DNA from 3 places in the Paenibacillus sp. FSL R5-0914 genome. Region 2 is predicted to be linked to each of the others. Evidence: riboswitches for the same ligand, from Rfam matches in the RefSeq annotation. Region 2 holds a riboswitch; each other region holds the start of a gene.

What was found. A riboswitch is a leader RNA that binds a small molecule or an ion and turns the genes downstream of it on or off. The one in region 2 is predicted to bind cobalamin.
Region 1: it holds a riboswitch for cobalamin, as region 2 does, so the genes downstream of both, MKX60_RS01530 (anaerobic ribonucleoside triphosphate reductase) here and MKX60_RS00130 (S-layer homology domain-containing protein) in region 2, are expected to answer to the same signal.
Region 3: it holds a riboswitch for cobalamin, as region 2 does, so the genes downstream of both, metE (5-methyltetrahydropteroyltriglutamate--homocysteine S-methyltransferase) here and MKX60_RS00130 (S-layer homology domain-containing protein) in region 2, are expected to answer to the same signal.

The regions. Positions count from the first base shown of each region.
Region 1 covers NZ_JBBORH010000001.1:357,749-362,859, reverse strand. Annotated here, with positions in the region: gene MKX60_RS01540 (ribonucleoside-diphosphate reductase subunit alpha) at 1-138, opposite strand, end outside; gene nrdG (anaerobic ribonucleoside-triphosphate reductase activating protein) at 194-709, opposite strand; gene MKX60_RS01530 (anaerobic ribonucleoside triphosphate reductase) at 706-2,691, opposite strand; cobalamin riboswitch at 2,909-3,143, opposite strand; gene MKX60_RS01525 (MTH1187 family thiamine-binding protein) at 3,518-3,826, shown strand; tRNA gene MKX60_RS01520 (tRNA-Thr) at 3,922-3,993, shown strand; gene MKX60_RS01515 (peptidase G2 autoproteolytic cleavage domain-containing protein) at 4,507-5,111, opposite strand, start outside.
Region 2 covers NZ_JBBORH010000001.1:34,979-40,089, forward strand. Annotated here, with positions in the region: gene MKX60_RS00130 (S-layer homology domain-containing protein) at 1-2,092, opposite strand, end outside; cobalamin riboswitch at 2,258-2,458, opposite strand; gene MKX60_RS00135 (hypothetical protein) at 2,550-3,128, opposite strand; gene MKX60_RS00140 (cellulase family glycosylhydrolase) at 3,348-5,069, shown strand.
Region 3 covers NZ_JBBORH010000001.1:2,757,390-2,762,500, forward strand. Annotated here, with positions in the region: gene MKX60_RS12090 (ABC transporter permease) at 1-781, shown strand, start outside; gene MKX60_RS12095 (DedA family protein) at 799-1,422, shown strand; gene MKX60_RS12100 (undecaprenyl-diphosphate phosphatase) at 1,472-2,332, shown strand; cobalamin riboswitch at 2,493-2,698, shown strand; gene metE (5-methyltetrahydropteroyltriglutamate--homocysteine S-methyltransferase) at 2,832-5,111, shown strand, end outside.

The DNA.
Region 1 (5,111 bases), 320 kb from region 2:
TTTGGAAATTACTCCCCGCAGCAATGTTTCTTTATTTAGTTGATCAAGACCTTCTAAGATACGGTCGGCGTATACGGAAAGGCGCTTCTCATCAAAAGCCAGTTGGCGATTATCTGGTTTTACTACGAATTGTGGCATGGTTATTTCATCCCTTCTTATTTTGGGTTAATTTTGAATATCAAAAATTGATATATTATAGCGCAGTAGGCTGCCACAGAAAGACCTCCGAGCCGTTCGTACTGGCCGGAATGTCGATTATGCGTTGGTTAGAGCTTCCTCGGTAAGGAAGTGTAGTATCTTTCAATTCTTCTATAAAACGTCCATCTATTAATACCTGACACTGTGTAAGTAGATTCCACTCCGGCGAACCGGGAAGGGCGGTTAGTTCCTCATACGTATAACCACTGTAAATCCAGATGGGGAAGCCAGGGAGCACGGCGCGAAGCTCATGAATGAACCCAAGTACCTCTTCTGCCGAGAAAAAAGGATCGCCGCCTGCCAGTGTTAGACCATCCAGCAAAGGGTTAGCGGCGATTTCTGCAATGATTTCATGTTGACGTTCTAAGGTGAAGACTTCTCCATATTTAAAGTTCCATGTCTCGGGATTAAAGCATCCCGGGCAACGATGACGGCAGCCGCTGATGAAGAGGACGGCCCGCATGCCCTCTCCCTCGTTAATCGACTCCGGATAGTATCCGCAAATATTCATAGATGCTTAACGCGATCCCGTACTTCGGCTTGTTTGGCGGCATTGAAGCGGGTCTGATAGTCGCCAGTTAAATAACCTGTAACTCTGCGCAAACGACGGATGTGCACGTCATTCTCATGTGCGTTGCAGGAAGGACAGTTTGTCCCAATTACGCCTTCGTATCCGCAGCTGGAGCAGCGGTCAATCGGATGGTTAATGCTGAAGTAGCTGACCTGTTGTTCTAGTGCATATTTAATGATTTTGATAAAAGCAGATGGATTGCTGCGGGCATTGCCATTTAATTCGACATAAGAAATAGCCCCGGCATTGCAGTATTCATGGAAAGGAGCTTCCAAGCTGATCTTCTGAGCAGCACCTAGATCGTAGTATACAGGGATGTGGAAAGAGTTCGTATAATACTCACGGTCAGTTACGCCCGGAATAGAACCCAGTACCTTGCGATCAATCTTGGTGAATTTGCCGGACAGGCCCTCTGCTGGTGTTGCGAACAAGGTAATGTTGAGATTAAGTTCCTCACTTTTAAGGTCGCAATACTCCCGCATGTGACGCACGATAGCCACAGCCTTGGCATGGGCTTCCATATCCTCGCCATGGTGTTTGCCGTACATGGCTTTCATGCATTCCGCGATACCGATGAAGCCAAGCGACAGACTACCATGCTTAAGTAGTTCGCCTACAGAGTCTTCAGGAGCGAGATTTTCGCCGCCTTCCCAGACGCCTTCTCGCATCATGAAATCGGATGCTTTAGCTTTTTGCGCGCTTTGGATGTGGAACCGATGAAGAAGTCCTTCCAGCGCAATATCCATATAGTGATTTAGATCCTCATAGAAGCCAGCTTCGTCTGCGACGGTACGTCGGCCTGTTACTGTGCCGTGTGCCAGACCGAGACGAACCAGATTCAGTGTATTAAAGGAAAGGTTGCCCTTCCCGGAGCAATGATTACGCCCAAAACGGTCACCGAGCACTCGGGTGCGGCAGCCCATTGTAGCAAATTCCGTATCAGGATCACTTGGATCATAATACTGCAAGTTGAGCGGAGCGTCCAGATTAGCGAAGTTCGGATATAGTCTGCGTGCAGAACATTCCGCCGCTTTTAGGAACAATTCATAGTTAGGATCACCTTGCTGTTGATTGACTCCTTGCTTGCATTTGAAGATTTGAATCGGGAACACAGGTGTTTCTCCGCTGCCAAGTCCGTTCATCGTTGCTGTTAGCAGGGAGCTGATCACAAGCTGACCTTCTGGTGAAGTACAAGTACCATAATTGATGCTGGTAAACGGAATTTGCCCACCGGATCGGCTGGACATGGTGTTGAGATTATGTACCATACTTTCAGCCGCTTGCAGGGTTTCGATTTCGGTTTCCTTTAGTGCAAAACGAAACGCTTTTGGATATAACTCCGCCAGATCGGTCCGACTCATTGTAATCTCGCCCAAAGAATCATTAGCTTGTCCCTCATCAAAATAATCCAGACCCTTGCGGAACAGCTTAGCGAAGGATTTGGTTACATAAGGTGCTAGATCATAGTCGAGCTTATTGGCGGATACGCCGCCATATTGAGCATTTTGCTGGGATTGAAAAATAATTGCTACCAGTGACATAGCTGTCATTATGGAGTTCGGAGGACGAACACTGCCGTTGCCGGTGTTGAAGCCTTCGCGGAGAAGCTTATCAAACGGGATAAAAATGCAGTTAGTCGTTCCGATTGCGTATTGATCCAGATCATGCACATAGACGACATTGTCATCAATGGCTTGCACTAGCTGCGGTGGCATCGTAAAGTTGCGGGCGTACCATTTTGAATATTCACTGCCGAACTTGCTCATTTTACCGGAGAAACTCTCTCCGTTCAAATTGGCATTCTCGCGCAGCAAGTCCAAATCCCGGCTGTCGATAATATCGCGTCCTAAATCAATGAGCTCTTCTAAAAGAACTTCTCGTGCATTTGTTGTACCGTTAAATTGTCTCTCCAACAACGTCATTGTATAGCTCTCCTCTCAGTCTATCGTCCTATCATTAAGAAGTGGGGCCGCAAAAGCGGCCGTATATTCATTGTGATCTCATAAAAAAAGCATCCTCTAGCGAGGATGGCAGAAAATGCCCGATGCGTTATGTAAATATCCACACAGATATTTGTAGTGGCCTCTAAGAAGATGACCGCATGCGGACACCGTTCCTGTTCCTCGCAGGCACTCATAGTTGGTGTCGTCGAAACAGGCAGGTCTCCTGGCTTCCGTAGGACCTCTCAGCGCCTTCCCAAGGGGGCTCTTACCCCTCAGTGGCTTCTGCCAGGAGATCTGCCCATCTTAAGCTTCTAAAAGCTTGTAAGGGGCATCCGGTTACAGTGGCGGGACCGCAGCGGATTTTCACCGTACTTCCCTATTAAGCTCTAATTCCGATAAAGGATCAAAGCGCCTGTCTCCACTATATTTTGTTGTCGTTAGATAAAAATAACCCAAGATGTTGTGTTTGTAAACAGTTTTTTAGAAAACCCGCGCGGGGAGCGGGTTCTTCAAAAGTACTCCACAAATGATCCACAGGCTGTCCATAAGTAATCCACAATTGATCCACAGGCATATAAAAAATGATTCATAAATTGTCCGAAAAGATGCCACAAAGAGTCCATAAATGTAGTGCAGATGACCCTAGAATTCATGTTAGAAAAAATACTTGTGGCGAAAGTCATATTTCGGAGAATTTTGGGGAAAGAAGAAGGGGCATAATAAAGATGAGATCATTTGTGGGAGAGCGGTGGAGTTGTTACAATAGAAGGAGACACATACTTTAAAATTCCGAGGAGGTATTCTCATGCCTATTGCTGAAGTAACCGTTATTCCGATTGGAACAGGTAGTACGAGCCTTAGCAGCTATGTTGCGGATATGCAGCGAGTGCTGAAGACGGTAGAAGGGATTACTTATGAGCTTACATCCATGGGTACAATCATCGAAGGGCCTCTTCAGCGTATTTTTGCTGCAGTCGAAGCGCTGCACGAGTCTCCTTTTGCCGCAGGTGCAGAGCGTGTCTCTACCTCACTTAAAATAGACGACCGCCGCGATAAACCCTCCACTAGCCGTGGAAAGCTGGAGTCTGTGGAGCGTAAACTACAGGTGGAATAGCAGTTTGGGAGAGTAGGGAAATAGGGAGAAATAGGCTTGCGTTTCTGGCTGAAAGTTGTATAATATTTTTTGTTTGACAGAAAAATCAGCCTTAAGCTGGTGTAGCTCAGGGGTAGAGCAACGCACTCGTAATGCGTAGGCCGGGGGTTCAATTCCCTTCACCAGCATCCAAAAAAAACATACGTGGCGCGGATTCTTGGAATTTCGAGGGGCGCGCTTTTTTTAATTGTTCTACCCTTTATTTGAATAAAGAGTTTTCTGGGGGATAAGTATAAAATTCTGAAGAGTGGTGCGGACTTCCTGACTGACGCACTCGTCCAATCCAAGGACTCGGTATGGTACAGGGAAGAGCCGGACTTAATCGGCCATATGATGGATTACGGCGGCATTGTGCAGGGGTACACGCCGAATTTCATCAAGATTGAAGACGGCGCTTTCGTCCGGCAGAGATTTGAATTTAGAGCATACATAAAATAATCCGCCGAGCATGAGCTTGGCGGATTATTGCTGCTTCATTTGAAAACTCTCTACACACTGGACTCTAGAGCATACCGGTGATTTGGTCCAGCTTTCCGTTCTTACCTTCTTTCAGGCCCCCAAGCAACAGCCAGTTTCTCGCATGCCGAAGGGGGAAACAAAAGATCAATGGAGCAGGCTTCTTTCTCGCGACAATGACGTGATTACTTTTTGCTCCAGGCCTCATTTATGAAAATAAGCACTTGGTTGGGGCCAGTTCTCTTCATCACTCTAAAGCCCGTTGTGGAAACGGTCCCTATGCCTTGAGCGTTCGGAAAACAGTATCCGCCGGGACTGCAAGTTCCGTCGTCCCGAACTCGCAGTTTCCCAACTATTCCAACAGGCACCCATTCTGGACGGTCAAGGCGTGACACATATTCAGCTGTAGGATCCCAGGCCGGATTGAGGACCGGCTCCGATTTGGTGAAGGCCAAACGGGTTACGGTGCCATCAGGCTCCTTCAGTTCTGGGATAACCACCTCGTGGTATTGGATTCTCCCCCATTCATCTTTAAGGAACAGATCGTGCCAGCGCAAATCACTTGCATCTGCGATCATTGCCGGCGTTGCGCTTACGACACCAAGAATGTATTCATCTTCAGCGGTAGCCTTGCGGATCATCTCTCCTTCGCCATGGAAAGTTACGAAATATCCGACGTCAATCGGAAGTCCGTCAGAAGTCTCGAACATTTCTGCATAATCCGCAGCTGCAGGAGATATCACTGCACCATCGAGAAACAGATTTCCGGTCGATCCTTGAAGCACAGCGG
Region 2 (5,111 bases):
TGATTTCTTTGTTGCTATCTTCGGGGCGTATCGGAATGATGTAATCATAATTATCGCCCTCTGGAATTTTAATTTCTGGTTTATCTCCTGATGGGATCTGTACTTCTATCTCTTCTGGATCTTCTGGTTGTTCAGGTCCCGGCTTTTCATCATTCATATCATACAGACGGTTCTTATGATTAATCAGACGATCATAAGCAACAAGTGCATACGTACCTTGATCCGTTGCCATTCCATCTACTTTTCCGGTGAGAGTATGCTTAAATCCACCATCCGGTCCAGCAAAGGTAAGTAGCGCGTCTATAAGCGAATTTCCTTCTTTTACAAATTTAATGTCACTGTGCGGATCTACGCCTACGCCAGTTAAAGCCACAATAACCTGTGCGATGCTCTCACTGCTTGTGCTTCCCCAGCTTGTATATCCACCTTGAGCATTTTGCGTACTCGATAACCATGCAATTGCCCGATCCACGGCAGCTTTTACATTTGGATTAGTTGCATAATAAGGCGCAAGAGCTTGCATAGCCATCGCAGTAATATCGGTATCAGCTTTTGCTGGGCCTAATGCCCAACCTCCGGCGTCCGCTGTACCTTTTTTGATTTCTTTATCTAAAATATACTTAATCAAATTCTCTCTTGTAGTCTGATATATTACCCCATCTTTATCAGGCTCAGGGAATAGAACGGGGATCTCGTACGTACGACTATCTAAGGCAATCAGTGCAAATATGGGACCATTAATCCCTTGCTTCTGAACATATTGATAATCAGCGAGTGCATTGATTAGATTATTACCCGCAACATTCGTGATATCCTTCCCGATCGAGGTAAGTCCTAGAATCGCTCTGGAATGCTCTGTGCTTTTAATAGCATCGAGTTTTCCATCCTTCATTAATTCTGTTACTTTCTTAGCTACGTTGTTGTAATAGAGATCATAATAACCACTTGGTACTTCGTAGTTGGCACGTGCTAAAGATAAGATCGACCATTCCCCACTGCCAGTACCAAATGACGGATTCTTTACCGTTTTTAAAATATAGGCCAAGCTTTTATCTAACTGTTCCTTTGCGCCAGTGGTAGCATTCAGCTTGTAGGTAATTTGATATGTTTTCTCTACTCTATTTTCTGCTCCGTCTACTGCCGTTACAGTGATTACATTACTACCTGGGCTTAGAGATGCTTTGTACTCACCATTAGTAGCAGATAGAACGACTCCATTAAGTTTTACTGCTGGCATGATATCTTTAAATATATTGTCTGTGACAGCTACTCTGAAACTTAATTCTTTATCGGATACTTCCTGTTTATCCTGAATACCACTTACAGTAATAACAGGTGGCTCTATATCCAAAGAATTGGTAAGCCCGACAAGCGCATGATCTACACTTACTTGAGAGCTTTCCATATTTTCGAGCACGGAATAGGCTTGGTAAACTGCCTTTTGTACTACTGCTCTGTCCAAAATACTTTCTTTATTCGGGTCACTGTTAATTTCTGCGATTTCCGCAGTTAAAGCATCCTTATTGGCAAATGGAAATGGAGGTTCTCCCCAACCACCAAGATCAGAACTATAGCCATAAGTGGTGAACTGTGTTCGGATGATGTCACCGTCTTGAGGGTGATAATCAGACATCCCGAACGGAGGAAACTCATTATTTACGGCATACATCCAACCCGACATGTGAGTGTAGTCAAACTGACTTAGCCACTCTTGGTCTGCTTTATTTCCGACTGTATTCCCATCGGCTGAAATCATATCTAAAATATATTGCGGTATATTGACTTCACTTCTGCCACTATCTTTAACTTCAGATAAATAAAAACTACTAGCTATACTTCCAAAGTTTCTATAATTACCTTCTCCTAGCGCACGTGTTATTAGTGATGCGCCATTGTCCCCTTCGTAGAATGGAACTTTAATAGGTTCCTTAATATACCCTTGACCCAATGTGAACTTCTCTACGGATACAGTTACATACCCTTTAAGTGTAGAGCTTGCTTCATTCGCATGAGCCGGGATTACACTTGTAGAGAACGTCGTGATAAATACTGCTACAATAAGTAACCAAGCTAAAAACTTATTTTTCTTCATGTTTCCATAACCCTTCCCTTCTCTTCCTATGTTAAAAAACAGAATAAACTTTCATAGCACTACAAAAAAACCACTCAACATAACGTCAAGAGGTTTAAGATAGTGAACCGCAACAATAGCAGGCATATACTATATCAAACACCTCTCTATCGCTCGTAGAGTTTAACGGTGTATCAGAAATAGGCAGATATTCTGGCTCAAGTATCATCACCCTTGCTACCTTCCCAGTTTCCCAGTGGTACCTTGCAAGGACTCCTCTTTCACAGCGGCGGGACCGCGCGGGATTCACACCCGCTTTCCATTTAACCAATCTATGATTGTATTTCCGAAACATTCATAATTGGCACCTATTGCTAATATTAATTTTTCCATGCTTCATCATATCTAATATAGTTGCTTTTGTCATGCAATATTTGATTTTTGTATAACGAGTAGTTAGCGATAATCCTATTGAATATCAAATCATTTTAACCACAATATACTCTTTTTCTCTCAACTCAAAACCATCCTCCAGTGACAAAGAGGCCAAATCAAAGATTCGATCATACTTTTTATTACGTGGGAGCCCTTCTTCCTCAGCCCAGCATGTATAAAGCTCAAACTCGGCACCAGATACCCCATAATCTGTCATAAGCCTAAATAACTCCCGACAACACTTGAGTGAGGCGTTATACGATCCCGGTAAAGTATCTTTTAGCTTAGGGGATACAGAGAAGCCGCCCCAATTCGGTGAAATCCGGTACACATACGGACTCCGAAAATGCTTGCGAATCTCATCGTTCCAATACCCAAGTTCCTCTATAAAAATACCCGCTGCATCTTCTTCCGAGTCGTATACAAGACAGTCCTCATCTCTTAAATGAGATAGATCTGCGATGTCATCCAAAGGAATTATACCTTGCAGGCGCAGAGCCTCTCTTTGTTTCTTATACTCCGGGGAATTTTTCACTTCATTATATGTCTTTGCTGACGGTAAACTGCCTCTTTCTCCTAACGGAAGCTCTGTAGCCGAGCCTATGTAATGAAATCTGCTCACTGGATTGCCCTCCATAACTTTGGAATCACTGCAAATCACTAATTCATATATGAATTTACCACAAATTAGTAAGGTACTCGTTGAAATTATTCTATGTTAGGGTATTTGGTAAGCGTTTACAACGAATTCATGGAGGTGTACGTGTTCATCTAAGCACCAAAGTACCAAGGAAGGTCAGGTTTAAGCATCCTCAAAAATGATCTTACAAAGGAGAATTCAATGACTACTCGAATCCAGAAATCATTCTTATCATTGACCCTTGTCACCGCTCTTCTGCTCTCTTTGTTCTCATCCATTGCCGCCGCTGCCACTAAGGACGAGCAACAAGCTAAGGCAGCACCAAAGAGTAAGGTCCAATCCTATGTAGACGATATGCAGCCCGGATGGAACCTTGGCAATACTCTAGATGCTACAGGTGAGGATGAAACCTCCTGGGGCAATCCGCGTGTGACCCAAGAACTGATTAAGAAAATCGCCGCACAAGGCTACAAAAGTATCCGTATTCCTATCACTTGGGATTCACACATAGGTGAAGCACCGAACTACACCATTGATCAAGCTTACCTCGACCGTGTCGAAGAAGTTGTAGGCTGGGCGCTAGACGCCAAGTTATATGTAATGATCAATGTCCATCACGACTCCTGGTTATGGGTAAGTCATATGGAAGAGAAGCATGATGAGACGCTGGTGCGTTATAATGCAGCATGGACTCAAATTGCGGACCGCTTCAAGGATAAATCCGATAAGCTGATGTTCGAAAGCATTAATGAACCTCGTTTCACAGATGGCGGAAGTACGGATGAAGCGAAGATGGAACAGATGCTTGCAGAGCTCAACAATTCCTTCCATCAGATCGTTCGAAACTCAGGTGGAAAAAATGATGTCCGTCCGCTAGTGCTACCTTCATTAGAGACTTCTCCTACCCAACCTAGAATGGATCAGCTCTACAAGACGATTACAGCTCTTAACGATCCGAACATAATTGCGACCGTTCACTACTATGGCTTCTGGCCGTTCAGTGTGAATATCGCTGGTTACACCACGTTTGAAAAAGATACAAAAAACGATATCATCCAAACTTTTGATAACGTTTACAACACATTCGTAGCCAAAGGAATCCCTGTTATCGTTGGTGAGTTTGGACTGCTAGGATTCGATAAAGATACAGGTGTGATTGAACAAGGCGAGAAGCTGAAATTCTTCGAGTACCTTACCTATTATTTAAAAGAAAAGAAAATGACCTCCATGTTCTGGGATAATGGGCAGCATTTCAACCGCAAAACGTATAAGTGGTCCGATTATGAGCTGCAGGGTGTATTAATGTCTGGTCTGAAGGAACGTTCCTCCAGCACTGAAAGCGATCTGGTCTATCTAAAAAAAGGTGCAGCGATCAAAGACACCAAGGTGAAGCTGAACCTAAACGGCAATAAGCTAACCACGATTAGTGCAAATGGGAAGTATCTAACAAAGGGAAAAGATTACACCTTGAATGGCGAGGAGCTCACACTCAAAGCCAGCCAACTCAAAAAACTCACAGCTTCCCAAAAATACGGTGAAAATGCTGTGTTAACGTTGAAATTCAACAAAGGTGTTGCGTGGAGACTAAAGATCATCGTGAACGACACTGCCAAATTAAGTGATGCCAAAGGTACGACTGAATCGTTTGCGATTCCAACTACCTTTAATGGTAACCAGCTTGCCACGATGGAGGCTGTCTATACCGCTGGTGGCAATGCAGGCCCGCAAGACTGGACACCATTCAAGGAGTTCGGCAATACGTTCTCACCCTCTTATAACACGAAAGAAATCAAGCTGCTTCCAGCCTTCTTTAAAGATGTTAAAGATGGAGAGGTCATCTTGAAATTCCACTTCTGGAATGGTGATATCCTTACGTACAAGATCACGAAGAGTGGAACAAACGTTGTAGGAAAGTCTTCTTAGCTTTCGCTGTATAATATAAAAAGGAGTGTCCCTTCACGGGGA
Region 3 (5,111 bases), 2.7 Mb from region 2:
GACGGATGAGCAGCCTCTAAGTAGAGATGAAGGACTGGTGATGATCGGTTCGCAACGAGACCGGAGTCTGCAAGCGGGTAGAGTAAAGCCGGTATATACCTTGAAGCAAGGTCTTTCCATTCGAGAAATGGGTTATACCCAGCATGTTCCGATTGCTGAATATCTATTGCCGGAGCTGGATGGAAGGGATGGGGGAGATTTCAGTGGTGTTGTGATTAGCGATGAGCTTTACAAGGCTATTCATCCCGTACAGACCGATTTGTATACAGGATTTTACATGGATGACTTCCCGCGAACGGTAGGTATAGCTGCGGATCTTGCTCATAAAGGGAAACGATCCTATGAAAATAACTCGCCATACGCGATTGTTGTTAGCGGCACGCTGTTTGAAATACAAAGAACATTGTACAACACGATGCTATTCGCTTCTTTACTGGTGGGTACTGTCTTTTTCATTGCAGCAGGCAGCTTCCTTTACTTCCGGCTGTATACAGATCTAGATCATGATCGTCAGCAATATTCTACATTGTCCAAAATGGGACTTACAGATCAAGAGCTAAACCGAATTGTAACGATACAATTGTCGTTGTTGTTTTTTGTTCCGGTTGGGGTAGCTATTTTGCATAGTGTGTTTGCCTTTATTGCGCTTCAGCGGTTGTTTTACTTATCTATTGCTGTGGAGACCGGGGCGGTTTTATTGGGATATTTGGCTGTCCAGGGACTTTACTTCTTTTTTATTCGCAGCCGTTATTTACGCAACTTGAAGAAGAACTTGATCTGAATAATGGGGGTTACGAAATGCAAGTATGGATTACAGATTTTATGGAGCAGTTTGGTTACTTTGGTATTTTCCTGATGCTCGCTTTTGAAAATATATTTCCACCGATTCCTTCCGAAGTGATCCTTCCTTTTGGCGGATTCATGACAACCACAACGAATTTGACCATTCCTGGTGTAATTATTGCTGCTACGCTTGGCTCACTGCTGGGTGCAGTAATTCTCTATTATATCGGTCGTTTGTTGGATGTAAATCGCTTGGAAAAGATCGTTGAACGCTGGGGCGGCCTACTCCGGATTAGCAAAAAGGACATCCACAAGGCTGACGCTTGGTTTGACAAATATGGCTATTGGACCGTATTATTTTGTCGGATGGTTCCACTAGTGCGTAGTTTGATTTCGATCCCTGCAGGGATGTCGGGCATGAAATTTGGAGTGTTTATGATCTTCACAACGATTGGTACGCTGGGATGGAATCTATTGCTGGTGCTTATTGGTGCGGCATTGGGTGAGTCCTGGGAAGACATCGCCATGTATATGGATATGTACTCCAACGTAGTGTACGTGCTTCTTGCAGGTGGAGTAGTGATCCTTGGGTATTTGTTCTTCCGCAAGCGCAGCCGGAAAATGAACACCGAAGGTTGAGCCGAGAAGGACATATAGATAAAAGTTATGATTAAAAGGAGGAGAACAAATGGAGCTATTAACGATTATTAAAGCTATTATTTTGGGAATTGTTGAAGGATTGACTGAATTTGCTCCGGTATCCTCCACAGGTCATATGATTATTGTTGATGATATGTGGTTAAAATCGACAGAGTTATTTGGGCAATATACGGCCAATACGTTCAAAGTGGTTATACAGCTGGGGTCAATATTAGCAGTTGTAGTTATTTTTAGAAATAGGTTCATTGAATTGCTGGGCTTAAAGCGCTTCAGCCGCAAGCAGTTGGATCCTGTAACCGAGCAACAACCACAGCTTGAAAAAGGCGGCCACCTGAAGCTTACACAGGTGCTTGTAGGTTTAGTGCCAGCAGGCGTGCTGGGGGTTCTGTTTAATGATTATATTGACGAGCATTTATTCTCTACATCCACCGTGTTAATCGGTCTAGTAGTCGGTGCTGTATTAATGATTATTGCGGATCTATTCGGACCAAAGAAGATTCAAACGGAGAGTGTCGATCAGATTACATATAAGCAGGCGCTAGGTGTTGGTCTGGTCCAGTGCTTCTCCTTGTGGCCGGGATTTTCTCGTTCCGGGTCGACGATTTCTGGTGGTGTTCTTCTGGGTATGAGTCATCGCGCTGCTGCTGATTTCACGTTTATTATGGCTGTTCCAATCATGGCAGGCGCCAGTTTACTCTCACTGATGAAGAACTGGCAATATTTCACCATCGATGCCCTGCCGTTCTTCATTGCAGGCTTTATCAGTGCCTTTGTATTTGCACTATTATCGATGCGTTTCTTCTTGAAATTGATCAACCGGATTAAGCTTTTACCATTTGCTATATATCGCATAGTACTTGCTGCAGTAGTATATTTCGTGTTTTTCTAAATCCGTTATAAGGAATCGATATAACAAAAGCCCCCGTAATCTATTGCAGATGACGGGGGCTTTCACGTATGATGACATCAGATTTAAGACACTCACTTTATCCTTATAATTCTCGCATAAACGCTTACCGTCCTTAAAAGGACGCTGAAGGCGTTTTAGCTTGACAATATCGGAGACAGGTGCTTGCCGGAAATTAGTAATTCGGTAGGCTTAATAGGGAAATTCGGTTTGAAGCCGATGCGGTCCCGCCACTGTAACGGAAGAGTCCATAGCAACATATGTCACTGGCAATTTACTACTGCTGGGAAGACTGCTAAGGATGCTGACACCGCTAGCCAGGAGACCTGCCTGTTTCAACAGCACTGCTTCACCTACGGAGGATAGGAAGGTGTTAGACGTTAACCATAGGTATATTATGGGCGTCTTTCCCTTTGACTTTTTTAGGGAAGGGCGCTCTTTTTTAAAGGAATACAAGTGATATCGAGTCCAAAATAAGAAGATGGAGAAGGGGAGCTGCAAAGTGACGAACAAAGTAAAAGTAAGCAATCTTGGCTATCCAAGAATCGGAAAAAACCGCGAGTGGAAGAAAACGTTGGAAGCCTTCTGGGCGGGAAAAATAAATGAGGAAGCGTTCCGTACTGAAATGACAGGAATTCAGCTTCAGCATTTGAAGACTCAGCAGGAGGCAGGAATTGATTTAATTCCGGTAAATGATTTTACGTTCTACGATCATGTGCTAGATACAGCTGTAATGTTCGGGATCGTACCTCCACGTTATGCGTATGATGGTGGCGACATTGGGCTTGATCTTTATTTTGCGATGGCTAGAGGAAATGCTGAGGCTACCGCTTGCGAGATGACTAAATGGTTCAATACGAACTATCATTACATCGTTCCAGAGATCGGTGCACAAACGCCGCGTCTGACCGAGAATAAACCACTGGCAGCTTATCGTTTTGCCAAGTCCCAAGCGGGAATTGAGGGTAAACCTGTGGTTTTAGGCCTTTATACATTCCTTAAGTTGTCAAAAGGTTTTGCATCTGCGGATATTGCGAAGATTGCTGCTCGGTTTCTTCCGGTTTACGTTCAGCTGTTGCAGGAACTGAAGCAAGAAGGAGTAAGCTGGGTACAAATTGATGAGCCAGCGATTGTTACAGGAATAAATGAATCAGAATTATCATTACTTAACTCGATTTACACAGAAATTGCTGAATCCGTGCCTGGATTAAATATTATTCTGCAGACTTACTTTGAAGCTGCTGAACCGCTGGAGGCACTGTTCAAGCTTCCGGTACAAGGTTTAGGTCTTGATTTTGTCCATGATGGCGGGACGAACCTGGCATCGATTGAACGTCTTGGCTGGCCTGAGGATAAGTGGCTGGGAGCGGGTATTATTGACGGACGCAACATCTGGCGCTCGGATCTGGATGCTAAGCTGCAGCTGATCGAGAAGCTGAGTGTACATGTACCGCTTGATCGTCTTATTCTACAGCCTTCTTGCAGTTTGCTGCATGTTCCGGTTACTGTTCAGGGTGAGGTGAAGCTGAAGGCCACCGTCAAGGCTGCTTTAGCTTTTGCTGATGAGAAGCTTAGAGAGCTTGGCCTGCTTGCTGCAGCCTTAGAGGGTACAGCAGAAGCTGCTGCTGCGTTGACAGCCAGTCGCGAAGCCCTTACTGCCTTCCGTGCACTTCCTGAACGCGGTCGTAAGGATGTGGCCGAGCAAGTTCTCGGACTTGCAGATTTACCAGACCAACGTAGCCTACCTTTTGCTGAGCGCCTGAAGGTGCAGCAGGAGAAGTGGCAGCTGCCACTTCTGCCAACGACAACAATCGGAAGCTTTCCACAGACCGTAGAAGTGCGCCAGGCAAGGTTGAAATGGCGTAAAGGCGTATGGAATCAAGAGCGTTACGACGGGTTCGTTCGTGAGCAGATTGCAGATGCAATCACTTTCCAAGAAAAGCTGGGTCTGGATGTACTCGTGCACGGTGAGTTCGAAAGAACCGATATGGTGGAGTTTTTCGGGGAGAAGTTGGATGGTTACTTATTTACTAGTAATGGCTGGGTTCAATCCTACGGATCACGCTGCGTTAAGCCACCAGTTATTTATGCGGATATAGCTTTTATCCAGCCTATGACTGTAAAAGAAAGCGTCTATGCTCAGTCGTTAACTTCCCTTCCTGTTAAAGGTATGTTGACTGGTCCTGTTACGATTCTCAATTGGTCTTTCGTACGTGATGATCTTAGTCGGGAAGCAGTAGCGAATCAAATTGCCTTAGCGCTCCGTCATGAAGTTAAAGCTTTGGAGGATGCAGGCATAGAGATGATTCAAGTAGATGAACCGGCTATCCGTGAAGGACTTCCTTTGAAGGCGGAAGATCATGAGGCATACTTGAATTGGGCGGTGAAGTCGTTCCGTATCGCGACGAATCATGTGAAGGCTACGACACAAATTCATACCCACATGTGCTATAGCGAATTTAATGACATGATAGACTCCATTTCAGCGATGGATGCGGATGTTATCTCTATTGAGACTTCACGTAGCCATGGGGAACTGATCGTTAGCTTTGAGGAGCAGGAGTATGATAAAGGAATTGGTCTTGGTGTATATGATATCCATAGTCCACGGGTTCCTGCAGTAGAAGAGATGACAGCTAATATTGATCGTGCGCTGCGGGTGCTTGATCCTGAACAGTTCTGGATTAATCCGGATTGCGGTCTTAAGACACGTGGCTGGCAGGAGACAGAAGATGCACTTCGTAACATGGTAAAGGCTGCC